DNA from 3 places in the Amycolatopsis sp. WGS_07 genome. Region 3 is predicted to be linked to each of the others. Evidence: riboswitches for the same ligand, from Rfam matches in the RefSeq annotation. Region 3 holds a riboswitch; each other region holds the start of a gene.
The links. Region 3 has a riboswitch for S-adenosylmethionine ahead of thrC (threonine synthase). Riboswitches for the same ligand answer to the same signal wherever they lie in the genome.
Positions count from the first base shown of each region.

Region 1 (9,523 bases), 590 kb from region 3:
GTTCGGCGCCTCGGCCGCGGCGCGGGAGATCGCCGTGCGGGCGGTGTCGAGGAGGTCGTCGGCGCTCGTCCAGCGGAGCTTCGGATCGGTGCGCAGCCGCTCGAAGATCTCCGGCAGCTCCCGCGTGCCGAACACGCGCTCGCCGAGGGCCTGGTACTGCTCGACCTGGCCGGCGATCACCGCGAGGCCGGTGTCGTGCAGCTCCTGCGGAGTGCGGTTGCTGGTGGTGTGGGTGCGGGCGAGGCGGGCGTAGATCTCGTCGCCGCCGGGGAGCCAGGAGACGCCTGCCTTGTCGTCCGGGCGGCCGTGCGGGAGGACTTCGGCTTCCAGGAAGTCGCGGTACTCGCGGAAGCCGGGGCGGACGACCTCGCTGAGGACTTGTTCGCGGCGGGCGGCGAACTCGTCGTCCGGGGCGGGCTGGCGCAGCAGCGGGTCGCTCTCCGGCTCGGCCAGGTAGCGGTCGATGTGCGCGATGGCGGCCTTGACCAGGCGTTCGATCGGCAGCAGCCCAGCGGCGATGCCGTCCCGGTGCCGCTGCGCGACGGCGCGGAGGTACTCGGGGATCTCGGTGAGCCGGGTGAGGTGCGCCTCCGCGGTTTCGCCGGTGACGGTGATCATCGGCAGCGCGGACAGCAGCCCGGCGGCGGGCCCGACGAACAGGTCGGTGACGGTGAAGTCGACGGCCCGGCTGTCGATCCGGTCGAGATGCCCGTCGAGGGAGCTGAGCAGGACGTCGCGCGTGACGCGATCAGCCGCGTCGAGCCCGGCCGGATCGACCGCCTCGGCCCGCTCCCGCAGCCCGGCGAGCCGCTCCCGGAACGCCGCCTCCGCCGCGGCCGACGGATCGCCGAGCCCCGGCGCGTCCGGCCGGATGCCGAGAATGGCGGCGTCGAGCGGCTCGTGGTCGAACGACACCTCGACGAACTCGTCGGCGAGATCGGAAACGACGGACATCGGCGTGGACCCCCAGGGTTAGGCGGAGAAGGTGATGGTTCCGACCCTAATCGAGAACGGGGTGCACACGCCCGGATCCGGCGCGGCCGGTCCCTCGGCGGGCGGATCGGCGTGCCGTGGGGCGGAACTTGTGCGCGAATGGCTTCGGTGCGTGGTCGGGGGATGGCGGCTGGGTGGGGCGGATTGGGCTGTCCGATGTGGTGGTTCGCGGGCGGGCTTTGGTTTCGCCGTCCCGCTGGGCGACGGGTTGGTGGTGACGCGCGGGCGGGTCTCGGCTGAGCCGGGCCCGTTGCCGCCGCCCGCTGCGGCGGCGCGCGCGTGCTGGGTGCGGCAGTGCGGCCGAGGCGACACGCGTGGCCCAACCCAAGCCGGTCCGGGACCGCTCCCACCGCCCACTGCGGCGGCATATGCCTGCCGGATGCGGCGGCGCGGCCGAACCAGTCCCGCATCCGCCCTCCGCCGCGACCTGCGCGTGCCAGGCGCGGCGGCGCGGTCGTCCGGCACGGACGGCCGAACCAGGCTCGGTTCCGCCGTCGGTCGCGGTGGTGCGGGGCACGCCGGACGCGGTGGTGCGGCCGGGTCCGGCGGGCGAGGCGGTAGCGTTGCCGGAGTGGCCGTGACCGATCCCGCCGACATCCGCCTGCTCGCCGCGCTCGCCGAGCTGGGCAAGGCGGCTGTGCACGAGCTGGCGGCGAAGGTCGGGATGGATCCGCGGGAGGTCGCGTACCGGCTCGTCGCGCTGTCCGGCAGCGGGCTGCCCTTGCTGGTCGGCGTCGAAAGCGACCCCAACGGGCTCCGGGCGGCGATTTCCGGGGCTCCCGCGTCGTGGCAGCGTCCGCAGGCTCCGGGGTATCCGGGCGGGCCCGGCTCGGTGCCGTTCCCGGCCGCCGGGCCGAGGCCGGGCGGGATGCCGTCGGGGCCTACCGGAGCGCCAGGGGCAATGCCCGCGGGCCCGGCGTCGTCCGGAGTTCCGGCGCCCGGCGGGATGGGCGGAGCGCCCGGGATGCCGGGTGCGCCAATGCCAGGTTCGATGCCGTCCGGTCCAGCTGGAACACCAGGGCCAATGCCGTCCGGTCCAGCTGGAACACCAGGGCCAATGCCGTCCGGTCCCGCCGGAGCCCCAGGTTCGATGGCGGGCGGTCCCGCCGGAGCACCAGGTCCGGTGCCGTCCGGCCCGGCCGCGATGCCGGGCAACCCGGCCGCGGCTCCGAACGGCGCTCCCGGCGCCTCCGGCCCGCATTCGCCCGCGCAGTCCGGGATCCCCGGCCCCGACCCGGCGAGCCTGCCAGGACATTCCGGCCCGCATCCGCCGCCGGGGCACTCCGGCCCGCACCCGCCGCTTCCCGGCACCTCAGGCCCGCACCCGCCGCTTCCGGGGATCTCCGGCGCGTACCCGCCCGCCCAGACCGGGATCCCCGCCGGGCCGGGCGTGTCCGGCGCGTACTCCCCGGGACCGGCCCAGGGCCCGGGAGTGTCCGGCGCCTACTCCCCCGTCCAGACCGGAATGCCCGCCCCGAACGTCTACAATGGACAGTCCGGGCCGTATCCGGCTCCGGATCCCGCCGTCAGCACGTGGGGCGTCCCGCAGACCGCGTCGTGGGCTCGCGGCGACGAACCCCGGCCCGCGGCCGCGCCCGCGAAGAAGGGGCGGATCGGCGAGACGATGCAGTCGCAGGGGCTCGAGGGGGAACAGCTTTCCGTGCAGCTGCTGGAGGTCCAGGATCCCGCCGATTTCCTGTTCGGCGCGGCCGGCTACCGGCTCGAGGACGGCGAGCGCGCGGTCGTCGTGCACACCGAGATCACCAACCGCGGGCCGATTCCGTTCGCCTCGCTGCCGGACAACTATCTCGAACTCGTCACCGACAGCGGCGAGACCGTCGCGAAAGCCCCGGTTTCGCTCACGTCGCGGCCGCCGCACAAGATCGGCGTGCAGCCGGGCGAGACGCTCGGCGGGCACACCGTGTACGTCCTGCCCACCGCGACCCGGGTGGTCTCGGTGCGCTGGAGTCCCCGGCCCGAGCCGGACGAGCGCACGCTGACCTGGGCCGTCGACTAGTTCCCGTCCCGCAGGATCTCCAGCGCGCCGGCCAGGTCGTCGGGGTACTCGGCCTCGAACTCGACCCACCGGCCGTCCGCCGGATGCGCGAAACCGAGCGTGCGCGCGTGCAGCCATTGCCGGGTCAGGCCGAGTTTCCGGGCCAGCACCGGGTCCGCGCCGTAGGTCAGGTCGCCCGCGCACGGGTGCCGCAGCGCGGAGAAGTGCACGCGGATCTGGTGGGTGCGCCCGGTTTCCAGCTTCACGTGCGCCAGCGACGCCGCCCGGAACGCCTCGACCACCTCGTAGTGCGTGACGCTCGGCCGTCCGCCCGCGACGACCGCGAACTTGTAGTCGTGCCGCGGATGCCGGTCGATCGGCGCGTCGATGGTGCCGCGGGTCGGATCGGGGTGGCCCTGCACGACGGCGTGGTAGCCCTTGTCCACGGTCCGTTCCTTGAACGCCCGCTTCAGCACGGTGTACGCGTGCTCGCTCTTCGCCACCACCATCACGCCGGTGGTGCCCGCGTCGAGCCGGTGCACGACACCCTGCCGCTCGGCCGCGCCGGACGTCGAGATCCGCAGCCCGGCCGCGGCGAGCCCGCCGACGACCGTCGGGCCGGTCCAGCCGGGGCTCGGATGCACCGCGACGCCGACCGGCTTCGAAATCACCACGATGTCGTCGTCATCGTGCAGGATTTTCATGCCTTCGACGGGCTCCGCGACGATTTCCGTCGCCCGCTCCGGTTCCGGCAGCGTCACCTCGAGCAGTCCGCCCGCGGCGAGCCGGTCGGATTTGCCCGCGGGACGGCCGTCGAGCAGCACGTCGCCCGCCGCGGCCAGTTCCGCGACGACGGTGCGGGACAGTCCGAGCAGTTTGGCCAGCCCGGCGTCGACGCGCATTCCGTCGAGCCCGTCCGGGACGGGCAGCATGCGCGCGCTCACGCGGTTTCCTTCTTCTTGCCGCGGGTGGAGGTGCCGTCGTAGTCCTTGCCGAGCAGGGACAGCAGCACGATCAGCGCGCCGCCGACGCAGATCGCCGAGTCGGCGATGTTGAAGATCGCGAAGCCCTGCCCGTTGGGCGCGAACGCGGAAATGAAGTCGACGACGTGCCCGCGCAGCGGCCCCGGCTCCCGGAAGAACCGGTCGGTGAGGTTGCCCAGCGCCCCCGCGAGCACCAGCCCGAGCCCGATCGCCCACCCCACGGACCGCAGCCTGCGCGAGATCCACACGATGGCGATGACGACGCCGATCGCGACCAGCGCGAGCACCCAGGTCATGCCGGTCGCCATCGAGAACGCCGCACCCGGATTGCGGATGACCTGCAGGTAGATCAGCCCGCCGAGAATCGGCCTTGGCTCCTTGCCCTCAAGATTGGCGACCACGAGGTTCTTCGTGATCAGATCGATCGCCCACAGCAGCGCCGCGACCGCGAACACCACCCAAACCCGCCGCTTAGGCAACGCGCGCTCCCGCTCAGGCGGTTCAACCTCGGACTCAGACGGCGACGACTCGGTGCTCACATCCCCCATTGTCCACCCTGCCAACCCGACCACAGCTAACGGGACCACAACCGCGGGATCGCGTCGGCGTCTGACCGAGTGGTGTGCCCGGCCCTCCGGGCCCAGCACACCACTCGGTCAGACGCCGACTAAAGGCGATCCCGCGCGCGGCGGCGGAGCCGACGCCAAAAACACAGCTGGTGAGTTTACAAACAAAACCCAGGCAGCTCACGAGAGTCGTCAACAGGCCCCCACCGCCCATCAACCTTCGCATACTCCCACCGAGCCCCCCGGGCAACGATCTGCCGCAAAGCCAGCACCACCCGATCCACGTGCTCCTCAGTACTCCCCAGCCCAAGGCTCACCCGAACCGCCTGCTGCCCCTCCCCGCCAGCCTCGCCGATCAACCGCCGAGCAGCCACATGCGCGCAAAACGCCCCGTCCCGCACGCCAATCCCATACTCAGCCGACAACACCGCCGCCAGCCACCCGGGTTCAAACCCATCAACCACAAAACTCAACGTCCCGACCCGATCCACCGGCGCGTCAAAGAACCGCAGCTCGGCAAACCCAGGCAACCCCTCAAGCCCCTTGCGCAACCGCTCCAGCAACGCGGCCTCGTGCGCCCCCACGGCATCCCAAGAAGCCGCCAACTGCTCGCAAGCCACCCCAAGCGCATACACGCCAACGGTATTCGGCGACCCAGCCTCGTGCCGCTCCTCACCGGAGTTCCACACGACAGCTTCCTCAGTCACCAGCTTGGTCGCCCCGCCACCAGCCAAATACGGCTCAGCCGCCCGCAACCAGTCACTGCGCCCGATCAACGCCCCAGCCCCGAACGGCGCATACAGCTTGTGCCCGGACAGCGCGACGTAGTCGACATCCAGCTCCCGCACCGAAATCTGCCGATGCGGCGCGAGCTGAGCCGCGTCCAGCGCGACCCGGGCCCCGTGCTTCCGGGCCACCGCGGCGATCTCGGCCACCGGCAGCAGCTCACCAGTCACATTGGACGCCCCAGCCACAACCACCAACCGCGGCCCCTGCGGACACTCCGCCAGCGCTTCGTCCACAACGGACACCGCCGCAAGCCGAGTCCGCGGCAACCGCACCCGCCGCACATTCGGCCCCCGCCACGGCAGCAGCGCCGCGTGGTGCTCACTGTCGAAGACCACCACGGAAGTCTTGCGCGGCAACGCTTTCGCCAGCAGGTTGAACGCGTCAGTGGTGTTGCGAGTGAAGATCACCGAGTCGCCGCTGCGGGCGTCCACGAACCGGCGCAGCACATCCCGAGTGCGCTCGTACAACCGTGTAGAGACCTGAGAAGCGAAGCCAGCACCCCGGTGCACGCTGGCATACCAGGGAAGAAACTCGTCGACCGCCGAACGCACCGCGTCCAGACAGGGCGCGCTGGCCGCGTGGTCGAGGTTGGCGTAGCCGATGTCGCCGCCCGTCACGAGCGGCACCCGCAGCGTCGCACCGGCGACGGTGGGAACAGTGGTGGTGGGCCGGTCGAGTGCGAGAGTCATGACGGTGCCTCCTCGGCGTTCCGGGGGACCCCCGGCGAGGGGCCCGCGCTTGCCCGTCGCGCTGCGCGACCGGCCTGGTCCTCACCCGGGGCACCCCACCGCGGTAGGAGGGTTGCCGGCCAGCAAGCCGGGGCTTCGCGCTGGCACTCATGACCTGATACGGACGATAGCGGAAACCGAGCAGCCGAAACCAGCCCCGTCCCGTGATCTGAGACGACGGTCACCCGGCCGGTCCACAAAGGACAGAGGGCTCAGTTGCCCGATTCCCCGCGCCACCGGGCGAGGCGGCCTGCCCGGTCGACCGCGCGGATCCGCCGTTCGGTCGCGTCCCGGTCGGCCGCGGTGGTGACCACCAGAAGCTGGTCTTCGACCTGCAACCGGCTGGTTTTCTGCGGGGTGAAGCTCGTTCCGCCGCGGACCACCAGACTGACTGACGCGCCGGCGGGCAGCCGCAGCTCCGACAGGTACACGCCGTGCAGCTTCGACCCCTTCTGGATCCGCACCTGCAGCAATTCCGCGCCGAGTTCGTCGAGTGGCGCGGAATCGACCTCGATCTCGTGCGCCTGCGCCGCCTTCGCCAGCCCGAGCACCCGCGCCAGCGGGCTGAGCGTCGCGCCCTGCAGCACGGTGAGCACGATGACGAGCACGAAAACCGCGTCCACGAGCCGCTGCGCGCCGGGTACTCCCTCCGACAGCGGGATCATCGCGAGCACGATCGGCACCGCGCCGCGCAGGCCCGCCCAGGACAGGAACGCTTGCTCCCGCCAGGGCAACCGGAACGGCAGCAGCGACAGGACCACCGACAGCGGCCGGGCGAGCAGCAGCACCACCGCGCCCGCGACGAGGCCGGGGATGAGCGTTTCGAGCAGCCGGGTCGGCGACGCGAACAGGCCGAGCAACACGAACAACCCGATCTGCGCGAGCCAGCCGAGTCCCTCGGCGAACGACAGGGTGTCCGACCGGTGCGGCAGTTTGGAATTCCCCAGCACCAGGCCGGCGACGTAGGTGGCGAGCAGCCCGGACGCGTGCGCCAGCTGTCCCGAGGAGTACGCCAGCACGCACACCGCCACCGTGGCGAGCGGGTACAGGCCGGTCGCCGGAAGCGCGGCCCGGCGCAGCGCCTGCGCGCCCAGCCAGCCGAACGCGAGGCCGAGCACCAGGCCGGTGAGCAGTTCGTAGACCACCAGCAGCGGCAGCGACCAGTCGACCGCTTCGCCGGACGCGAGCACGACGACCGCGATGTAGGCGGGCGCGTCGTTGATGCCGGATTCCAGCTCCAGCGCGCCGACGAGCCGTTTGCCGACCCCGGCCGTGCGCAGCACGGAGAACACCGCGGCGGCGTCGGTGGACGCGAGCACCGCGCCCCACAGCAGGGCGAGGCGCCAGTCGAGGCCGAGCAGCCAGTGCAAAGCCGCGCCGGTGACCGCGATGCTGATCACCACGGCCACTGTGGACAGCAGGATTCCGGGCCCCAGCGAGGGTTTCACCGCGGACCAGCGCGTGGTGAGCCCGCCTTCGGTGAGGATCAGGACGAGCGCGGCGAGCCCGAGCGACTGGGTGAGCGCGGGATTGTCGAAGCGGATGCCGAAACCGGCTTCGCCGAGCACGACGCCGATTCCGAGATACAGCAGCAGCGACGGGAAGCCGAGGCGGATGGACACCCGCACCGCGACGACCGAGACGACCAGAACCAGCGCGCCGACGCCCAGGAGCACGGGAAGTTCGTCCACTCCTCCGCCTCCCTCCCGGTCGCCCCAGGCGTCCAGAATAGTGAGGCAGTGTCCGGTTCCCGAGCGCGCACCACCGGAGCGGGGGACCTCGCGGGTGTGTTACGACGCCTCGGCGGCACTCACCGTCGCGAGATCGACACCCAACGCGGCGAACGGACCCGCCGCGCCCGGCAAAACCCGCACCGCGCGCTGCTGGTCCCGCGTCAGCCATCCCGCTTCGACCGCCCGCTCCAGCACCGCCGCCGGGACCGCGCCGGCCAGGTGCTCCCGCCGCTCCGTCCAATCGAGACAGTCGCGCAGCAGCGGGCGGCGCGGCCGATCCGGCACCGCCACGCCGAGATCGGCCAGCACCTCGCGGCCGGAATCGGTGAGCGCGAGCCCGTCCGACACGTCGATCAGTCCCCGATCGACCATCCCGTCCCGCAAAGCGACCCCGAGCGTCCCGGCCAGATGGTCGTAGCAGCTGCGCGCGAACGACAATCGCTGTACTCGCAACGAAGTCCGCAGCCCGGACGGCCGTTTCAGTTCGGCATGCTGCGCCAAATGCTCGATCAGCTCCGCCACGCGCGGATTCGCGAGCCGGACGTAGGCGTGCCGTCCCTGTTTCACGCGCGCTACGAACCCAGCCTCCTGCAGCCGCGTCACGTGCTCGCTGGCGGTCGACACCGCGATCCGGGCCGCGGCGGCCAGCTCGCCCACCGTCCAGGCGCGGCCGTCGAGCAGCGCGAGGCACATGGTCGCGCGGCTCGGATCGGCGAGCACGGCGGCGACCTCGGCCAAGGCGACGGTTTCCATGCCACCACGGTAGAGCGGGGAAGCTTCGGCCGCGGCCGAACCTACAGCGCGCCGAGGAACTTCGCGCCCAGCGAGACGGCCGGTTTGGAGTCGTTGGCCCCTTCCAGGAAGACCGCGAACGCCAGGTCGCCGCGATAGCCGACGAACCAGCCGTGGGCTTCCGCGCCGTCGCCGAACTGGGCGGTGCCGGTCTTGCCGAACACCGTGCCGGAGTGCGCCAGGCCGGTCGCGGTGCCGCCGGTGACGACTTCGCGCATCATCCCCCGCAGCGCCGACAGCACCGAGGACGGCGGCGGGTTGTAGCCGGTGTTGACCTTGGTGCCGTCGTCCCACAGCCTCGGCACGACCGCTCGCCCGGAAGCCGCGGTCGCCGCCATGACCGCCGCGCCCATGGGGCTGACCTGCACCTTTCCCTGGCCGATACCGTCCTCGACCTGTTCGTCCGCGTTCGCCGCCGGATCGACGCGGCCCAGTTCGGTCGAGACGCCCTCGATGCCGAAGTCGGCGTTGAGGCCGAACTGGGTGGCCGCCTTCGCGAGCCCGTCAGCGGGGAGTTGCGACGCGAGCCGGGCGAAGGTGGTGTTGCAGGACTTCGCGAAGGCTTTGTGGACGGTGGTGGTGCCCAGATCGAAGCCTTCGTTGGAGAGGGTTCGGGTGCCGATTCGGTCGGTAAGCGGGCACGGGACTGAAGAATCAGGAGTGACCAAACCGGCCTCTAGCGCGGCGGTGGCGGTGACGATTTTGAACGTCGAGCCCGGCGCGTACTGACCGCTGAAGGCCGAGGCCGCGTTGGTGACGCTGCCGTTCTGCGCCACCGCGAGCAAATCCCCAGTGGACGGTTGAAGCGCCACCAGAACTGCTTTGCCGTGATACCCATCTACTGCGGCTTGGGCGGCGTTCTGGGTGGCGAGGCTGAGTCCGGTGGCTGCCGGTTTGCGGTCGCCTTCCGGGTTGCCGAACAGCGTTTCCAGGTTCTTCCCCG
Region 1 covers NZ_CP136053.1:9,281,795-9,291,317, forward strand. The annotation lists gene RPX00_RS43625 (DUF885 domain-containing protein) at 1-954, opposite strand, end outside; gene RPX00_RS43630 (AsnC family protein) at 1,571-3,010, shown strand; gene RPX00_RS43635 (RluA family pseudouridine synthase) at 3,007-3,933, opposite strand; gene lspA (signal peptidase II) at 3,930-4,520, opposite strand; gene RPX00_RS43645 (aminotransferase class V-fold PLP-dependent enzyme) at 4,697-6,016, opposite strand; SAM riboswitch class IV at 6,057-6,171, opposite strand; gene RPX00_RS43650 (potassium/proton antiporter) at 6,268-7,746, opposite strand; gene RPX00_RS43655 (ArsR/SmtB family transcription factor) at 7,846-8,541, opposite strand; gene RPX00_RS43660 (penicillin-binding transpeptidase domain-containing protein) at 8,583-9,523, opposite strand, start outside.
Region 1: it holds a riboswitch for S-adenosylmethionine, as region 3 does, so the genes downstream of both, RPX00_RS43645 (aminotransferase class V-fold PLP-dependent enzyme) here and thrC (threonine synthase) in region 3, are expected to answer to the same signal.

Region 2 (9,523 bases), 1.9 Mb from region 3:
ACACGGACTTCACGTGGGACGAGTTCGTCCGGCGGACCAACTTCGAGCTGGCGAACGAGTGGGGCAACCTCGTCAACCGGTCGATTTCGATGGCGCACAAGAACAACGGGGCGATTCCGGCTCCGACTTCGCCTGCTCCGGCGGATGAGGAGTTGAAGGCGTTGTCTCGGCAGGCGTTCGACACCGCTGGCGGGCACTTGGCGCGGTCGCGGTTCAAGCTGGCCGCGGCTGAGGCGATGCGGGTGGTTACGGCGGCTAACCGGTATCTGTCGGATCAGGAGCCTTGGAAGCTCAAGGACGATCCGGATCGGCGGGACGCGGTGTTGCATACCGCGTTGCAGGTGGTTAGTGACGCGAACACGCTGTTGACGCCGTTCCTGCCGCATTCTGCGCAGAAGGTGCATGAGGCGTTGGGCGGGACTGGGGTTTGGGCTGCTCAGCCTGAGCTGCAGGAGGTGCCGGATCTTGATCTTCCGGACCGGGTTAATCCGATTCTGACCGGGGATTACGCGGGGGAGCAGGCTCGGTGGGAGTCTCGGCCGGTTGAGGTCGGGCGGCCGTTGGCGAAGCCTACGCCGTTGTTTACGAAGCTGGATCCCAAGTTGGGGGAGACTGGGCCGGAGTGGGCTCCGATTGTGACTGAGTGAGGCTGGGCTGAGGGCTCGTCGCCTGGCGGCGACATTGCGCCTCGGGGGTTGCGTGGGGCACCCCGAAGCCAATTGTGATGACGGTCGAGGGGTGCTTGTCAAGGCGGGAAAGATGCCTTGACAAGCACCCCTCGACCGCATTTGGGCTTCGTATCGGGGTGCGGGGGTGGTGTGGGTGCCTGGCTGGGTTGGGTGCGCGGGGTGCGGGGGTGGTGTGGGTGCCTCGCTGGTTTGGCGGCCAGTAGTTTGGGGTCTATGGGTGACGAAAAGCGTGAGCTTCCGCCGGTTCCTGATCGGTTGCCGGTGACGGTGGTGGATGCGCACACTCATTTGGATGCCTGTGGCGCGAAGACTGCTGCTGATGTCGTGGAGATGGTTGATCGGGCGGAGCGGGCTGGGGTTGCTCGGGTCGTGACCGTTGCTGATGATCTTGCTGCGGCTCGGTGGGCTTCCGAAGCGTCCACCTGGGACTCGCGGGTTTTTGCGGCGGTGGCTATTCATCCCACGCGTACCAAGGAGTTCGGGCCCGCCGAACAGTCCGAAGTGGAGCGTCTGGCGCGTGGCGAGCGCGTGGTCGCGGTGGGTGAGACTGGGCTCGATTACTACTGGGACTACTCGCCGCACGATGCGCAGCAGGTGGCGTTTCGCTGGCACATTGATCTTGCGAAGCGGCTTGGCAAGGCTCTGATGATTCACGACCGCGACGCGCACGAGGACGTGCTTCGCATCCTCGACGAAGAAGGCGCGCCCGAGACGGTCGTCTTCCACTGCTTCTCCGGCGACGAGCACATCGCGCGCCGTTGTATCGACAAGGGTTACATCCTGTCCTTCGCCGGCACGGTCACCTTTAAGAACGCGCGCGGGCTGCACGAGGCCGCGCGCATCGTGCCGCGTGGGCAGTTCCTCGCTGAGACAGACGCGCCGTTTCTGACCCCTCATCCCTACCGTGGGCGGCCGAACGAGCCGTATTGCACCGCCTACACCGTTCGCTACCTCGCTCAGCTGCGCGGCGAAGCGGTCCACGAGGTGGCCGATGCGGTCCGGACCACTGCCGAACGCGCATACCGGCTGCCTGCCTGATTCCGTACTGTCACAACGGGTTGCACGGATTGCGACATTCGAGGACGCGCATTCGTCCATCTGACGAGTGATGCAAGTCACGACACTCCGGGGGGTGTTTGCGCAACCTGCCGACACCCGTTACTGTCCCGTGATCGTGCCGGTCGGTACCGCGACGCGGAACCGGCTGATACGCCCACCAGTCACGTCAGTGCACGTCGGGGAAGCGGAACCGGGGTTGGTACGACTCGGGACCGTGACGATGGCGCTGGCTGGGGGTGTCGGACTTGAGAGGCGCGCCCGAGGGTGCGTCGCGAACGAAGGACGACGCGCGAGAACGCGCGGTGTCTTGGGAAAGGGAACGACCCGGTGACTGGTAGTCGGCAGGATGACACGCGTCTTGACGCGGGTTCGGCGTATTTCTCCTCCTCCGCTGGTTCGGTGGCCGTGCTCGACCGCGAGCTTGAGGACACCGCCTACGGGCAGCTTGACTTCTCCGACGAGCTTCGCGTGACCGAGCAGGACGTGCTCGCCGCACTCGGCCCGGACGCCGACGCGCTCATGTCGGAAATCGACGTCGACGTGGATGAGCTGATCCGGCTCATCAACGCCGAGACCACGATGCTTCCGCCGCTCGTCCTCCCGGACGAGGTCGAGCAGGACCGCACCGCCTCCCCCCAGGCCAAGAAGGTCGAGGTCGAGGAGGGGCTGCGCGAGGCGACCAAGACCTGGAAGCGCCGCTTCCTCAAGGGTGCCGTCCTCTCGCTGCTGGTCACCATCGGCGGCGGCGGCGCGGCGGCGCTCGCGATGAACAAGAGCGTGACCGTCGACGTCGACGGCCACCAGCAGACCGTGCACAGCTACGGCGACACCGTCGGCGAGGTCCTCGAGGACGCTGGCCTGTCGGTCGGCGCGCACGACGCGCTCTCGCCCTCCCCGCAGGCCGCGGTCGGCGACGGCGGGGTCATCAAGCTCGAGCGCGGGCGTCAGCTCAACCTCGTCGTGGACGGCGTGTCGCGGCCCTCCTGGGTTCGGGCGACCACGCTCGGCGAGGCCATGAACCAGCTCGGCATGGGCAGCATGATGTCCCAGGGCGCGTGGACGTCGATGCCGTCGTCCGGCGAACTGCCGCTCGAGGGCTCCACCGTCCAGGTCAAGACCCTCAAGCACATCACGCTTTTCGACGGCACCAACGCGCCCCGCAAGGTGGACACCACCGCGGTGACCACCAAGGAACTCGTCTCCGACCTGAAGCTGAACCTCGGCCCGGACGACGCGATCGAGGGCGGCCTCGACATCAGCCTGAAGAACGGCGCCGAGGTCCACGTCAGCCGCATGGGCGTGTCGATGGTCAACCAGGAAGAGGCCATCGACCCCGAGGTGCAGAAGGTCGACGACCCGACGCTGCTGCAGGGCCAGCAGAACGTCCAGGACCCGGGCACGCCGGGCAAGAAGCTCGTGACCTACAAGGTCACCAAGAAGAACGGCGAAGAGGTCTCGCGCGAGCAGGTCTCGGAGAAGACCCTCGTCGAGGCCAAGGCCAAGATCATCAAGGTCGGCACCAAGAAGCCGCCGACGCCGGCCATCGGCGACACCGGCGCGTGGGACCGCATCGCGCAGTGCGAGTCGGGTGGCAACTGGTCCATCAACACCGGCAACGGGTACTACGGCGGCCTCCAGTTCGACCGTCAGACCTGGAACGCCTACGGCGGCCAGCAGTACGCCCCGACGGCCGACAAGGCCACCCGCGAGCAGCAGATCGCGATCGCCGAGAAGGTGCGCGAGGACCGCGGCGGCTACAGCGCCTGGGGCTGCGGCTACAAGGCCTGAGCACCCTCCGATTTCCGGCAGGCGGCCGGGAGCCTCGCGCTCCCGGCCGCCTGTTTTCGTATGCCGCGTCGCCGCTGGGTAGGCTCGTCCGGTGGTGGAACTGCTGGGGCCTGCCGAAATCCGCGGGCTGGCCGACGAACTCGACGTCCGGCCCACGAAGAAGCTCGGGCAGAACTTCGTGCACGACCCCAACACGGTCCGCCGCATCGTCGAACTCGGCGGGGTGGTGCCGGGGGACGTCGTGCTGGAGGTCGGGCCCGGCCTCGGGTCGCTGACGCTCGGTCTGCTTGCCGCGGGTGCCGAGGTCATCGCCGTGGAGATCGACCCGGTGCTCGCCGCACGGCTGCCGCGCACGGTCGCCGAGCGCGCGCCGGAGGCGGCGGACCGGCTGACCGTCGTCGGTGCCGACGCGCTGCGGGTCCGCGCCGCGGATCTGCCCGCTGCGCCGGTGTCGATCGTGGCGAACCTGCCGTACAACGTCGCGGTGCCGGTGGTGCTGCATCTGCTGGCCGAGCTGCCGTCGCTGCGCAGCGGGCTCGTGATGGTCCAGACCGAGGTCGCGGACCGGATGGCGGCCGGGCCGGGCAGCCGCACCTACGGCGTGCCGAGCGTGAAGCTGGCCTGGTACGGCCCGGCCCGCAAGGTGGCCGCCGTGCCGCGCGCGGTGTTCTGGCCGGTGCCGAACGTCGATTCCGCGCTGGTGTCGTTCACCCGCACCGACCCGGTGTCCGGGGTGGACCGCGCGCGGCTGTTCGCGGTGGTCGACGCGGCGTTTTCCCAGCGGCGCAAGACTTTGCGGGCGGCACTGGCCGGATGGGCCGGTTCCGCCGAGCGGGCGGGCGAGCTGCTCGCCGAGGCCGGAATCGACCCGAAGACGCGCGGCGAGCAGCTCGACGTGCACGCCTTCGCCCGGATCGCGGCCGCTGGCGCTGATCGAGGCCCCTCCCGCCGGGCCGGGCTAGCTTCCGCCGCATGCTCCGGAACCTCCTGCTGGCCCTGCTCCAGCTCGTCGGCGCGGTGTTGATCGTCGGCGGATTGCTCGGCACCGCGGCCGGGGTGGCGATGCGGTTCAAGGAGCCGGACGCGGTGATGTGCGGCGACCGGGTGATGCCGCGCGATCCGTCGTACTCCTGCGGTGGCGGCACATACGAGTCCATGGCGCGGGCACAACAGGCCTCCTACGACCGCAGCCCGTTCGTCGCGGGGTTCTCCTTCGCGGGTGTGCTGGTCGGGATCCCGGTGGCCTACTTCGCGTCGAAGAAACGGTACCGGTGGTAGCTCGCCTCACTCCTTCTGAGTGTCCATCTGGCTACTCTCGGTTGTCACCGATACGGCTGTATCGCTGTGACCGGCGGCTCGTCAGGGCGTTGGCATTCGGGGGAGTCCGTTTGCTCCACGGCCCGGATTGTTCAGCCGTGCCGGTGCGAGATGCTTCGCTCCGGTGAGCTATCTCGACTCGGTTTCCGACGCGTCCGCGCGGGAGCCATGGCATGCGGGCAGCTCACCCTTGACAACGAGAAATCTGTTGTTCCATAAGATCTCTTGATCGTCCACAGTGGAACGAACCCGTTCGCTACCGGTGCCGGTCAGGCTAGGAGCGCAGGTCGGAGCACTGTTCGGTGGCCGAGGTTCCGGGTTTCCGGGTCCTGGACGCGGTGTTCCGGTATGCGGGCACCACCAGACGTGTGATCTGCACCAACGAGCTTGCGTTCAGCCAATGGGATCGGCTTTACTCGAAAGCGTCCATCCCGAGCGACTGAGAGACCTGGCTCGCCGAAGTCGCAGCAACCACCCTCCGCAGGGCAGGTGCTACCGCCAGGACCGATGGAGGCTGTTTTCGATGAAGAGGGTCACCCGCCCGCTCCTGCTGACCCGCCGGCGCGTAGTCGACGAAGGTCGCCGCACGGTATGTGCGTGTCAACGCTCCATGGTCATCGCCTGATCGTCTTTTCCGCAGTTTCTTGCGCCGTCCATTGTGGACGGTAATTCGATGACGCCTGGCGCGCCCGGAAACGGCGCTGCGCCTCGTTTTGCCTGGAGCCCTTTCGTGATCACTGTCGAAAACGTGTCCAAGTCCTTTCCCTTCCACGGAAATCGCGTCGCCGCCCTGCGCGACGTGAGTGTCGATGTGCAAGCCGGCTCGCTGTTCGGGGTCGTGGGCCCGTCCGGTTCCGGCAAGTCGACCCTTGCCCGCTGCATCGCGCTGCAGGAACGCCCGGACCGCGGCGTCGTGCGGCTCGACGGCCTCAACACCGCGACGCTCGACGGCAAGCGGCTGCGCGAGATCCGCCGTCAGCTCGGCGTCGTCGGGACCAAGCCGGAGCTGATCGCCGAGCGCACCATCGCGGGCAACATCGCCAGCCCGCTGGAGCAGCTCGGCGTCGACGGCCCGCAGCGGCGCAGCCGGGTCGGCTCGCTGCTCGACCTGGTCGGCCTCACCGCCCGTGCCACGCAGAAGCCCGAAGAACTCACCGAAGGCCAGCTCCGCCGGGTCGCGGTGGCCAAGGCGCTCGCCGCCGGACCGGCCGTGCTGCTCGCCGACGACCCGACCGCCGGGATCGCTCCGGAGGACTCCGGCGCGGTGCTCGCCGTGCTCGACCGGGCGCGGGCCGAGCTGGGCGTGACGATCGTGGTCACCACGCCGGACGCGGACGTCGTCCGCCGGGTCTGCGACGACGTCGCGGTGCTCGACAACGGCGCGATCGTCGAGCGCGGCACGGTGCTGGACCTGATCTCGACGCCGGACAGCTGGACCGCGCAGGCGGTGCTGCCGTCGATCGAGACGTCGCGCGCGCAGTCCGCGAAGTACGACCGCGCGGTCGATGTCGTGCTGATCGGCTTCGCGTCGGTCGGTGCCTTGCTGCCCGAGGCGGCCAGCCGCTTCGACGTGGAGCTGGCCACCATCGGCGGCGGGCTCACCCGCATCGGGGACACTCCGATCGCCCGGTTCCGCCTCGGCGTCCGCGGCGAGCGGGCCGACGCCGCGCTGTCCTGGATCGCCGACCGGGGCGCGCACGTGAGCCAGCCGGCTCGCGGTCCGCAGAGCGTCGTCGCTGCCTGATTTCCCTTTCACTGAGCGGTTTTCGAGGGCCGTCCCATTCGGTTGGGGCGGCCCTCGCCGCGTCTGTGGGACACGTCGCCCCAGGAATCGGGACACGTGGGCAAACTTTTAGGACGACTGTCCTGACGTCTGTCTATTGTGGTGCTTCCGGCGGAGGATCTCGGCCACTTCCGGATCCGCGTGCGCCTCCGCGGTCTGCTTCCACTTCGCCACGAGGGCAGCGACCGGAACCGGATTGCCGAGGGATTCGGCTCGCTCCAGGGTTTCGGCCAGTTCGCCGGCGAACGCCCGCGTCTCCGCCGCCGACAGGTAGCGCGCCCACGGGAACGCGGCGGGCAGCACCTCGGTGGTCTCCACGTCGCGGCGCATCAGCTCCACGAGGATCGCGACGGCCGCCGAAACCGCGGCCGCCGCCTGCTCCGCGCGTTCGGCGGTGACCAGCAGCAGATCTGGTTTGTCCTTCTCCCGTCGGCGAATCCGGACCGAACGGCTCGGCGACTGTTCGAGCTGCTCCACCACCCGGCGCGGGTGCAGGGACAGCTCGGACAGGTTGACCTCCGGCGCGCGCATACTTCCAAGGTAGTTTCAAACTGGCCCGCCGGGCCAATCCGGAACGACGACTGGGGGAACTTCTGTGCCAACGTTTTCTCCTGGCGGCACCTGACCTGCGGCAGCCACGTAGGCTGGACGGGTGCTAGCCGTCGTTCCACCACCAGTCACCGTCCGGGTCCCGGCCAAGGTCAACCTGCACCTGGCCGTCGGCGACCTGCGGGCGGACGGTTTTCACGAGCTGGTCACCGTCTTCCAGGCGCTTTCGCTCACCGACGAGGTGACCGTCGCGGCCACCGACGAGCCGGGGCTCGAGGTGTACGGCGAGGGCGAGCGCACGGTGCCCACCGACGGGGCCAACCTGGCGTGGCGCGCGGCGCGCGAGCTGGCCGCCTACGCCGGACGGCCGGACGCGGACGCGCCGAAGGTGCGCATCGTGCTGCGCAAGGGCATTCCGGTCGCCGGCGGCATGGCGGGCGGGAGCGCGGACGCGGCGGCGGCGCTGGTCGGGCTCTCGTCGCTCTGGAAGCTCGACGTCACCCGCGACGAGCTGGCCACCATCGCCGGACGGCTGGGCAGCGACGTGCCGTTCGCGCTGTACGGCGGCACGGCGCTCGGCACCGGCCGAGGCGAGCAGCTCGTGCCGGTGCTCGCGCGGCACACGTTCCATTGGGTGCTGGCCTTCGACGAGGAAGGCCTGTCCACCCCCAAGGTCTTCGGCGAACTCGACCGGCTGCGCGCGGACGGCAAACCGCCGCGGATCGGGTCGCACACGCCGGTCGTGGAGGCGCTCGCGTCGGGTGATCCTCGCCAGCTAGCCCTGTTGCTCGGCAATGATTTGCAGGCGGCCGCGGTGTCGCTGCGGCCCGGCCTGCGCCGCACGCTGCGTGCCGGGGTGAACGCGGGCGCGCTGGCCGGCTGCGTGTCCGGCTCCGGGCCGACGTGTGCGTTCCTGTGCTCCGACGCGGAAACGGCGGTCGAGGTGGCCGCCGAACTGTCCGGCGCGGGAGTGTGCCGCACGGTGCGGGTCGCGCACGGCCCGGTGCCCGGCGCCCGCGTGGTCGGCGGCGACGACGCGCCGCGCAACGTGCCGCCGCGCGTGCACGCCTGAAAAACCAACGCTTGAATCAATAGTCCACAGTGGAAAGGATCCGGATGGCCAACCTGGTCAACCTGGAGTCGGTGAGCAAGTCCTACGGCGTGAAGCCGTTGCTGGACAACGTTTCCCTCGGTGTCGCCGAGGGGCAGCGGATCGGCGTCGTCGGGCTCAACGGCGGCGGCAAGACGACGCTGCTCGAAGTCCTTTCCGGACTGAGCGAACCGGATTCCGGCCGGGTGAGCCAGGTCCGCGATCTGCGGATGGCCGTCGTCACCCAGCGCACCGAGCTGCCGGACGGGAGCACGGTCGGCGATGTGGTGCTGCAGCGCTACGGAGCCGAGCACGAATGGGCCGCCGACGCGCGCGTCCGGTCTATTGTGGACGGACTGGGGATCACCGCGATCGGCCTCGACACTCCGACCGCGAACCTGTCCGGTGGCGAACGCCGCCGCGTCGCGCTGGCCGCCGCGCTCACCGGCGAGCTGGACCTGGTGGTGCTCGACGAGCCCACTAACCACCTTGACGTCGAAGGCGTGCGCTGGCTCGCCGATCATCTGCTGGGCCGCCGGATCGCGGTCGTGGTCGTCACGCACGACCGGTGGTTCCTCGACACCGTCGCGAGCCTCACCTGGGAGGTCGCGAACGGTCGGGTCGAGCAGTACGAAGGCGGTTACGCCGACTGGATTTTCGCCCGCGCCGAGCGTGCCCGCCTCGCCGCGACCGCGGAGGAGAAGCGGCAGAACCTGGCGCGCAAGGAGCTGGCGTGGCTGCGCCGAGGTCCGCAGGCGCGTTCGTCGAAGCCGCGCTACCGCGTCGAAGCGGCCGAGGCGCTGATCGCCGACGTGCCGCCGCCGCGCGATTCGGTGGAGCTGATGGCGTTCGCGAAGCGCCGGCTCGGCAAGACGGTGTTGGAGCTGGAAGACGCGTCGCTGAAGGTCGGCGACCGGACGCTGCTCGACCACGTGACGTGGCGGATCGGCCCCGGCGACCGGATCGGTCTCGTCGGCGTGAACGGCTCCGGCAAGACCACGCTGCTGAAACTGCTGGGCGGCGACGTCGAATCGCCGACCGGACGTCGCGTGCAGGGCAAGACGGTCGCGCTCGCGCACCTGCGCCAGGAACTCGACGATCTGCCCGCGGACCTGCGGGTGCTGCAGGCGATCGAGCAGGTCGCGGGCCGCGTCGTGTTCGGCAAGCAGGAGATGACGGCGTCGCAGCTGGGCGAGAAGCTCGGCTTCCCGGCCGCGCGGCAGTGGACGCCGGTCGGCGACCTCTCCG
Region 2 covers NZ_CP136053.1:1,537,785-1,547,307, reverse strand. The annotation lists gene metG (methionine--tRNA ligase) at 1-647, shown strand, start outside; gene RPX00_RS07065 (TatD family hydrolase) at 903-1,727, shown strand; gene RPX00_RS07060 (transglycosylase family protein) at 2,076-3,536, shown strand; gene rsmA (16S rRNA (adenine(1518)-N(6)/adenine(1519)-N(6))-dimethyltransferase RsmA) at 3,628-4,560, shown strand; gene RPX00_RS07050 (hypothetical protein) at 4,509-4,814, shown strand; SAM riboswitch class I at 5,277-5,367, shown strand; gene RPX00_RS07045 (methionine ABC transporter ATP-binding protein) at 5,584-6,597, shown strand; gene RPX00_RS07040 (hypothetical protein) at 6,706-7,167, opposite strand; gene RPX00_RS07035 (4-(cytidine 5'-diphospho)-2-C-methyl-D-erythritol kinase) at 7,289-8,257, shown strand; gene RPX00_RS07030 (ABC-F family ATP-binding cassette domain-containing protein) at 8,302-9,523, shown strand, end outside.
Region 2: it holds a riboswitch for S-adenosylmethionine, as region 3 does, so the genes downstream of both, RPX00_RS07045 (methionine ABC transporter ATP-binding protein) here and thrC (threonine synthase) in region 3, are expected to answer to the same signal.

Region 3 (9,523 bases):
CAGGTGCCAGACGCGTTTGAGATCTTGCTCGTCATGGCCCGTGGCGTGCCCGAGGATGCGGGGGTCGAGGCGTCCGTCCTCGGCGAGTTCCGCACCGAGCGCGGTGAACTCCGGACCTCGGTAATCGGGGTGCCGGAGCAGTTCTTCGGTGGTGAGCCGGAACCCTTCGTGCCATTCGACCGTACCCAGTTTTCTGGCCGCAGCCTCGACTTCCGTCCCCCGATAGGACGGATCGAGAACCAGCGCTTCGACGTCCCGGGCCAGGTCCAGGTCTCCGTGCACCTGCGCCTCGATGTAGTCGTCCAGCAAATCTTTGTCGTCTGCCTCAGCCGTCGCGACCAGGCCGGACAGATGCGCTTCGACGCCGAAAGCCGTCGGCTCGAAGACGCTGTCGGGATAGCTGAAAGTGGTGCGGGACATCGTGTGCCGGGCGAGCCGCAGATACGCCGACCCGAACCGCGGCGAGCCGCCCACCTTCCGGCCGCGGAAATTCAGCGACCCGTATTTCGGCCGGTGCGCGGCCCCGACGTCGTCGTAGGTGCCGGCGAACAACCGGCTTTCCCAGCGCCAGCGGTCCCCTCCCGGATGCGCGGTGAGTCCGCCGTTGCTGACTCCGGTCTCGAACTGCGAGCGGTACCGGCCGTCGCGTGCCATGCACTCCAGGATCGGCACCCCGCCGACCAGCCGGTCCGGGTGGAAATGCAGCGTGACCCGCCACGACGGATCAGCCGGACCGCCAGTCGCCAACGCGGCCACGTGCGCGACCGCGCGCTCCCAAGGTTCCCGTCGGATCACGGCCAGGCCATCGTGATCGTGCGCTCGAAGTTGACATAGCCAGCGCGCCGGAACGCGTTCGCCATCGGGATGTTGCCGAGGTCTGTCGCCGCCCGGATACGAGGAACCTCTTGTGTGGCAAGGATTCGAGTGCCCTCGGCGAGAATTTCGTCGATGTAGCCGTTGCCGCGGTGCTCGGGCAAGACCGCAAGGTACCCGATGATCGGGTTGTAGTCGTTGCGGGCCGGCGTGACGAATCCGACCGGCGTGCCGTCGGGCAGCGTGGCGACTCGCCACCAATCCCGCGGACTGCGGTAATGCGCCAGTTCGTCCTCATAGTGCCTGATCGCCGCTTCGCGGGCGGACATTCGGGTCAGGTCGTCGCGGCTGTGGGCGTCGAGCGTCCCTTCCAGGACGCGGGTCATCAAGCCGAGGACCTCGTCCTCGTCGCGGATCTCGCGGAAGGTCAGGCGGTTTCGCGGCGGGGCTACAGGAGTCCCCGGACGCCATTCGAAACGCAGCCGTTCGGCGAGAAGGCGAGCCCCGGTCTGTTCGAGTGCGGCCATCCGGTCTCCGACCACGCGCCGGGTCGCGGCTTTTTCGCGCCACTCAACGGGAATCATCCGATGGTAGACCGGACGCCTGGTGTCTGCGGGCAGGATCTCCGCCATCGCGGTCCGGAGCAGCCGCGCACCGACGCTCACGTCCTCGAGATCGAAAAAGTCCAGTAGAAACGGGACAGCCTCCCCGGCGCGACCCCACCACGCGGCCCTGGCGACGAGTTCGCCGTCGCGCAGCGCGACCCACATCCAGCCCGGCCTGCGCCGGCCGGTGGCGAGATCGTCGGCGAGTTCGTGGTCGAGGGCGTAAGAAAGCTGGCAGAAGAGATCAAGTTCTTCCGGCCCGGAGATCGGGCGCACGGTCAGGTCAGTGTGGTCCACGGCTGCGGCAGCTCCCGTTCGGCGGTCGGCTACCAGGTCTAGCGGATGCCCGCGGCGGGGGCGAACGCTTTTCGATCACCGGTGCTGCGGGCCAAACCTGTCAGTATGACCGCGTGCCCCGACAAATTCCGGCGCGTCACCTGCGATGACGGCCGAGTTGTCCCCAAGGGGCGGGTTGTCCACAGATTGCGCGGAACCCTCTCGCCGCCGCGGCCGCCGGGGCCTAGCGTCGATCGTGTGTTCGATCAGTCCGCCCGGGATCCGGGCACTCCCGTCAACGTCAGGCTCGCCTGGCTCTCCGATCAGCTGGCCGCGGCCCCGCATGCCGCCGGACCCGGCAACCAGTCCGCACGCCGCTGGCTGCGCGGAGGCCGGTCGGCGCTCGCGGAGTTGCCTGGCGACGGTTCGGCTCCGCGCACCCGGAACGCAGCGTTGTCCGCAGGTGCGGACAACGCGGACGGTCTGCTGCCCGGTGCCGCACCACTTCCGCGACCAACGGGCCTGAGCGCACGCCTGTCTGCATTTGCTGACAGCCCACACTCTCCGGAAAGCGAGCTGCCTGCGGGAAAATTGGTGCGCCGCTGGCTGCCCCAGCCCAGCGGACCGCGCTTGATACCCCGGTGGCTTCCCGGCTCGAACGGCATACCGGGCTTTCTCGCCCGCCGAGGAATGATCCTCGCCCTGGCCTTGCTGGCAGCTGCCGCCGTAATAGCCGGTGGCCTGGCGATCTTCGGTCGCTCACCCGCAGCTGAAGTCGCCCCGTCGCTGCCGACAGCCCGGGCCCAGGTGCCGCACGCGCCGAAGGCCAGCGAAAAGCTGGTGATCAGCGTCGTCGGCCACGTGCGCGCACCAGGACTCGTCACCGTGCCGTCGGGTTCCCGCGTCGCTGATGCCCTCCGCGCAGCCGGCGGGGCCAATCCGGGTGTCGACCTGACCGCGCTGAACCTTGCCCGCAAACTCACTGACGGCGAGCAGTTGGCGGTGGGTGTCCCGGCTGCTCAGGCGGCACCAGCCGGTTCAGCGGCCGCAGCCAGCAAGATCGACCTGAACTCCGCGACGGCTGAACAACTCGACAGCCTGCCCGGGGTCGGTGAGGTCACTGCCCGGCGCATCGCCGACTGGCGCGCCCAGCACGGCGGATTCTCGAGCGTCGAACAACTTCGCGACGTAGATGGCATCGGCGAGAGCAAGTTCGAGAAGCTTCGCGAGCAGGTGACTGTCGGATGAAGTCGGAAAGCGAGGAAAAGCCGCGCCGTGATCACGATTTCCGCCTCGTTCCCGCCGCTGTCGCCGGATGGGCGGCGACGCTCGCCGGGCTCCAGCTCGGCTGGTGGGTCGCGACCGTGGTCGGTGCCGTCGCGGTCATCGGTGCCGTGGTGCTTCTGCTGCGCGGCCGGTCCCGCTACGTCGGGGCCGGGGGAGCGTTGTTGCTAGTCGGGCTTGTTGCGGCTGTCCCGACCGCTCTGCGCATTCACGACGCAGCCGCCGACCCGTTGGGAGCCGCTGCCGCACGTGGCGTCACGGCGACGCTGCGGGTCGAGATCAGCGAACGTCCACGGTCGATCCACCAGGCCGGCTATGCCGATCAACAGGCGGGAACCCGGTCGGTGGCGATCCCGGCGCGAGTCATAACGGCCACAGTGGACAGTCAGCCAGTCGAATCGACTGGCCGGGTCTTGCTGCTGGCACCCGTCGCGGGATGGAACGGCCTGCTGCCAGGCCAGGAAGTGACGACGTCCGGCCGTCTCTTGCCCGCCCGCGCAGGCGAGCTGACGGCCGCGGTGGTCTCTGTCCGGGCCGCGCCTGCCGACGTCGGGCAAGCGCCGTGGTGGCAACGCGCGGCAGCAGCGCTGCGCAACAGTTTGCATTCGCTATGCGAGATCCTGCCGGAGGAACCGGCGGGCTTGCTGCCCGGGCTGGTGCTGGGCGATACGAGCGCGCTGCCGCAACGGGTCGAGGGCGAGTTCACCGCCTCCGGACTGACCCACTTGATGGCGGTGAGCGGTGGAAACCTCGTCATCGTAGGCGGAGCCGTCCTGCTGCTGTGCCGGTTGGCGCGGGCTGGCCCGAGGTTTTCCGCAGCGGCGGCAGGCACCTGCCTGGCCGGGTTCCTCGTGCTGGTCGGTCCCGAACCGAGCGTCGTACGGGCCGGTGTCATGGGCGGCATCGGCTTGCTCGCGCTAGCTCTCGGACGGCGCGGTTCGGCGTTGCCGGCACTGGCGTTCGCGGTGTGCGTGCTGGTCGCGTGGGACCCGACGATGGCGGCCAATTTCGGTTTTGCGCTTTCCGTTCTGGCCACCGCGGGGCTGGTGCTGCTCGCACCGAGATGGGCGGATTCGTTGGTGCGAAAGGGAGTTCCGCCGGGCTACGCCGAAGGTCTGGCCGTGCCGCTGGCCGCGTTCGTAGTCACCGCACCGGTCATCGCCGGCATGGCGGGCACGGTCAGTCTCGTCTCGGTGGTCACCAATGTCCTTGCGGCACCAGTTGTCGCACCGGTGACCGTGCTAGGCGTGCTCGCGACCGTCGTCGGGCCATGGTGGCCGGGGGCCGGGCATTTGCTGATCCGATTGGCGGATCCGGAAGCGCGATGGCTGATCACCGTCGCCCGGCATGGCGCCCGAGCACCCGGAGCAGCGCTGCCCTGGCCCGGTGGCTGGTGGGGCGGATTGTGCGCGGCGGTCCTGCTGGCCGTTGTCGTGGTGGCAGCGCGATTCCGCCGGTTCCGGCTGCTGGTGGCGACCGGACTGGTCGTCGTGCTGTTGACGGTCGTGCCGGCCAAGGTCCTGCTGCCTGGCTGGCCGCCGGACGGCTGGGCGATGGTGGAATGCGATGTGGGGCAAGGAGATGCGGTAGTGCTCGCCACTGCCGAACCTGGCCGGGCGGTGGTCGTCGACACCGGGCCGGAACCGGGGCCGGCCGACGAATGCCTGCGGAGGCTGGGCGTCGAGCGAGTGCCGTTGCTTGTGCTGAGCCATCTGCACGCGGACCACGTCGGAGGGCTCGCCTCGGTGTTCGACGGACGGGCGGTCGGCGCGATCGCGGTCGGGCCTGGGCGCGCTCCGGCGTGGGCGTGGCAGTCGGTTTCCGGAGAAGCGCGGCGTCGCGGCGTTCCGCTGGTGCAGTTGGGCGAAGGGCAGCGGCTGGAATGGCCGGGTCTGTCGCTGGACGTGCTCGGTCCGCGCTACGCCACCACTCGGTCACCAGCCTTGCAGGACGGCACGATGATCAACAACAGCTCAGTCGTTCTCCGCGCGGACACGTCGGCTGGACGGGTTTTGCTGACCGGAGACGTCGAACTTGCCGCGCAGGCGGATCTGCTCGCCGAGGGCGTCGACCTGCGTGCCGACGTCCTGAAAGTGCCGCATCACGGCTCGAGATACTCGCTGCCGCAGTTCCTCGCGGCGGTGCGCCCGCGTACGGCGCTGATCAGTGTCGGCGCTGGCAATGGATACGGACATCCGAGCAAGTCCACAGTGGACGTTCTCGGCACGATGGGAGTGCTCGTCACTCGGACCGATGTGGACGGTGACACTGCCGTTCTTCCTGGCGGGCTCGCGCGCAGGGGTGAGCCCCGGGGTCCGCCGCGGTAGGCGTGCGGACCCCGGGTCAGCGCGTCAGTAGCCGAGCGCCTTGGCGACGGCTTCGGCGGACGGCGGCACGGTGGCCTTCGGGCCGACGTGGTTCTCGACCGCGTCGAGGGTCTTGAGGCCGTCGCCGGTGATGAGGAGGACGGTTTCGGCCTCCGGGTCGAGCTTGCCGGTTTCGACGAGCTTCTTCGCGGTCGCCACGGTGACGCCGCCGGCGGTCTCGGTGAAGATGCCTTCGGTGCGCGCGAGCAGCCGGATGCCTTCGACGACCTCTTCGTCGGTGACGTCCTCGATCGCGCCGCCGGTGCGGTTGACCACGTCGAGCACGTACGGGCCGTCGGCCGGGTTGCCGATCGCGAGCGAGCGGGCGATGGTGTCCGGCTTCACCGGCTGGACCACGTCGTGGCCGTTGCGGTACGCGGTGGAGACCGGCGAGCAGCCGGTGGCCTGCGCGCCGAACACCTTGTACGGGCTGGCGTCCACGAGACCGAGCTGGCCCAGCTCGCGGAAACCCTTGTCCACCTTGGTGAGCTGCGAACCGGAGGCGATCGGCACGACGATCTGCTCGGGGATCCGCCAGCCGAGCTGCTCGGCGACCTCGTAGGCGAGCGTCTTCGAGCCCTCGGAGTAGTACGGGCGGACGTTGACGTTCACGAACGCCCACTTCGGGTGCTCGCCGGCCAGTTCGGTGGCGAGCCGGTTGACGTCGTCGTAGTTGCCGTCGACAGCGATCAGGTCGCCGTCGTAGACCGCGGTGGTGAGGATCTTCGCGCGCTCGAGGCTCTTCGGGATCAGTACGACCGAACGCCAGCCGGCGCGCGCCGCGGCGGCGGCCGTCGCGTTGGCCAGGTTGCCGGTCGACGGGCACGCGAGGACCTCGAAGCCGAACTCGCGGGCGGCGGCCAGCGCGACGGCGACGACGCGGTCCTTGAACGAGTGCGTCGGGTTGCCGGTGTCGTCCTTGACCCACAGGCTCTTGAGGCCGAGCGCCTTCGCGAGCCGGTCAGCACGCACCAGCCGGGTACAGCCCGGTTCGGTGTTCGGGATCTCCTCGACGTTCGAGGGGACGGGAAGGAGTCGCTTGTAACGCCAGATGTTGCGCGGGCCCGCCTCGATGTCCTCGCGGCGGACGCGGCCGAAGTCGTAGGCGACTTCCAGCGGCGAGAAGTCTTCGACGGAGACGAATTCCGGAGCGAGCGGCTGCCGGTGCCCTTCTTCCTTCGACACCAGTTCGACGGCCGGACCGAGGTCGATCGTCTTGTTGGCGGAGGTGGCGCTGAGGGCTGCAGTCATCGCGAGGTTCCTTTCCTCATCTGCCCCGCCGAAGCGGGCCGGAATTGGCACCGTGGTCGTCAGCTACCCCGCGATCGCGGGATGACAGGCTGTACGCCGGTTGCCGGGGCTTCGTCGGGCCGTTCCCTCTGCCCCTCTGGATGAGCGGTATTCGGTTGTCGGAGCGCGGTGGGCGCGTCCTCGGCTACACCGTACGACATCCCGATCAGCTCGTGCCACGGAGGCGGCCCACATCACCGGAGCGGACGGCCCGGCGACCGGGTGAGAAGATGGCCGGGTGACCACCGCACCCGCGCCGCTGCACCTCGTCACGGGCGAGGAAGAACTGCTCATCGAACGGGCTGTGCGCGCCTCGCTCGACGCGGCCAAGGCCGCCGACCCGACGGCCGACCTCACGCGGATGCGGGTGTCCGATCTCACACCGCCCGTGCTCGCTGAGCTGGTGAGTCCTTCGCTGTTCGCCGAGGGGCGCGTGATCGTGCTGGAGTCGGCGCAGGACATCTCGCAGGAGCTGTCCGACGCGGTGCTCGCCTACCTCAAAGCACCGGCCGACGGCATCGTCCTCGTGGTCGTGCACAGCGGCGGCGGACGGAGCAAGGCCGCCAAAGCGCTGCCCGGCGCGTTGAAAAAAGCGGGCGCGGAAATCACCGAATGCCCGAAGCTCACCAAGCCGGCCGAGCGCGAGTCGTTCGTCCGCAACGAGGTGCGCCGCGCGGGCGGCAAGATCGACGGTGCCGGCTTGATGGCCCTGCTCGACTCGGTCGGCTCGGACCTGCGCGAACTGTCCTCGGCGGCGACGCAGCTGGTCGCCGACACCGGGGGAGTCGTCGACGAGCAGGCGGTCCGCCGCTACCACACCGGACGCGCCGACGTGACCGGCTTCGCGGTGGCGGAAAAGGCCGTCGCGGGCGACCGGGCGGCCGCGCTGGAGTCGCTGCAGTGGGCGATGCAGCTGGGCGTCCCGCACGTCCTGGTGGCGGACGCGCTGGCCGACGCGGTCCGCACGATCGCTCGCGTGTCCGCGGCCGGACGCGGCAACCCGAACCAGATGGCGGGCGAGCTGGGCATGCCGCCGTGGAAGATCCGCAAGGCACAGGGCCAGTCCCGCGGCTGGGGCCAGGACGGCCTGGCGACCGCGATGCGCGTGGTCGCGCGGCTGAACGCCGAGGTCAAGGGCGCGGCGGCCGACTCGACCTATGCCCTGCAGCGCGCGGTCCTCGACGTGGTCGCGGCCAAGGGAGATCGCTGAGCGGCAAGGCGTCTGCCGTCGGAGCCGCCCTGCCCCGGGCACGGAAAAGGCCCGGCAGCCGAAGCCGCCGGGCCTTCCGGAAAGACTGCGCTCAGAGCTGGTTCGCGCGCTTCGCGAGAGCCGACTTCTTGTTCGCGGCCTGGTTGGCGTGGATGACGCCCTTGGTGACGGCCTTGTCGAGCTTGCGAGCGGCGTCGCGCTGCAGTTCGAGGGCCTTGTCCTTGTCACCGGCTTCGGCGGCCTCGCGGAACTTGCGGATCGCGGTCTTCACCGAGGACCGGATCGCCAGGTTGCGCTGCCGCGCCTTCTCGTTCGTGGTGATGCGCTTGACCTGCGACTTGATGTTGGCCATGGAGGCGTTCCTCTTTCACTCGGTGAAGGTCGCTGCCGCGTTCGTGTGGCTCCGGATCAGTCCCGAGGGACTGCCGGGTTTCCTCCCTGACGGAATGCCGCACGGCAACAGTCGAAAATCTTAACAGCCCTGCTCGCGGCCCTTGCGTGGGCCCCGGAGCCGTTAACCGTTCGGCATTCCGCCCGCGGCTCCGTTACGGTGGATCTCGGTAGTGCCTAGGGTTCCGTCGCCTGCCCGTGGTCCCGCACAGCGGGTCGCGAAAGACAACGAGGGCGGGCGGGACTGGTCCGAGCGGCACCTTCGGCGGGACACCGAGCCCTGCCGTTCATCTGACGGGACAAAAGCCTGGAGGACCCGGTCTTCAGCATGCGCTGAAAACCTGAAAGGGTCCGATGAACACCACTGCCCTCGCCATGGTCCTCGTCGCCGCGGTCGTGCACGCCGCGTGGAACCTCGCCGCCAAACGGGTTTCCGGCGGACCGCGGTTCGTCTGGCTGTACTACACCGTTTCGGCCGTCGCGATGCTCCCGGTGATCGCGGTCGCGCTGGCCGTCGAACCGGAACGTCCACAGTGGACCTGGCTGGTCGCCGCGCTGGTCACCGCGGTCCTGCACGTCGTGTACGGGATCGTGCTGCAGCGCGGCTACGAGGTCGGCGACCTCTCGATCGTCTACCCGCTGGCCCGCGGCACCGGGCCGCTGGTGTCGGTGCTCGTGGCCGTCACGGTCCTGGGGGAACGGCCTGGCGTGCTCGGCCTGATCGGCGCCTTCCTCGTGGTCGGCGGCGTTCTCGTGATCAGCCTCGGCGGCAGCACTGGCGACGCACAGGCCCGGCGCGCCGGGGTGTTCTACGGCATCGCCACCGGAGTCGTCATCGCGGCTTACACGCTCTGGGACGCGCATTCGGTCACGTCGCTCGGCGTGCCTCCGCTCGTCTACTTCGGAGGCGGTGCGATCGGGCAGAGCATCCTGCTCGCCCCGACCGCTGCGCGCGGCCGGTCCGAGATCAAGCGGCTGTGGCGTGATCACCGGCGCGAGGTGCTGATCGTCGGGCTCGCCTCGCCCGCCGGATACCTGCTGGTCCTGTACGCCCTGCGGATCGCGCCGGTCAGCCTAGTCGCGCCGGCGCGCGAACTGTCGATCGTCTTCGGCGGGGTCGCCGCCTGGCTCGTGCTCCGCGAGCGCAACGCGGTCCGCCGGCTCGCCGGATCGCTGGTCGTGCTGGCCGGGATCGCTGCGATTGCGGTCGCCTGAGCGGCTCGGGTAGGCAGGAGCCATGGACGTACTGAGCAGCCGGGTGCTGATCCACCCCCGCGACCACGAGGTGT
Region 3 covers NZ_CP136053.1:9,869,364-9,878,886, reverse strand. The annotation lists gene RPX00_RS46275 (DUF3626 domain-containing protein) at 1-801, opposite strand, end outside; gene RPX00_RS46270 (GNAT family N-acetyltransferase) at 792-1,715, opposite strand; gene RPX00_RS46265 (helix-hairpin-helix domain-containing protein) at 2,385-2,942, shown strand; gene RPX00_RS46260 (ComEC/Rec2 family competence protein) at 2,939-5,305, shown strand; gene thrC (threonine synthase) at 5,330-6,595, opposite strand; SAM riboswitch class I at 6,609-6,742, opposite strand; gene holA (DNA polymerase III subunit delta) at 6,873-7,844, shown strand; gene rpsT (30S ribosomal protein S20) at 7,936-8,196, opposite strand; gene RPX00_RS46240 (DMT family transporter) at 8,589-9,449, shown strand; gene RPX00_RS46235 (VOC family protein) at 9,472-9,523, shown strand, end outside.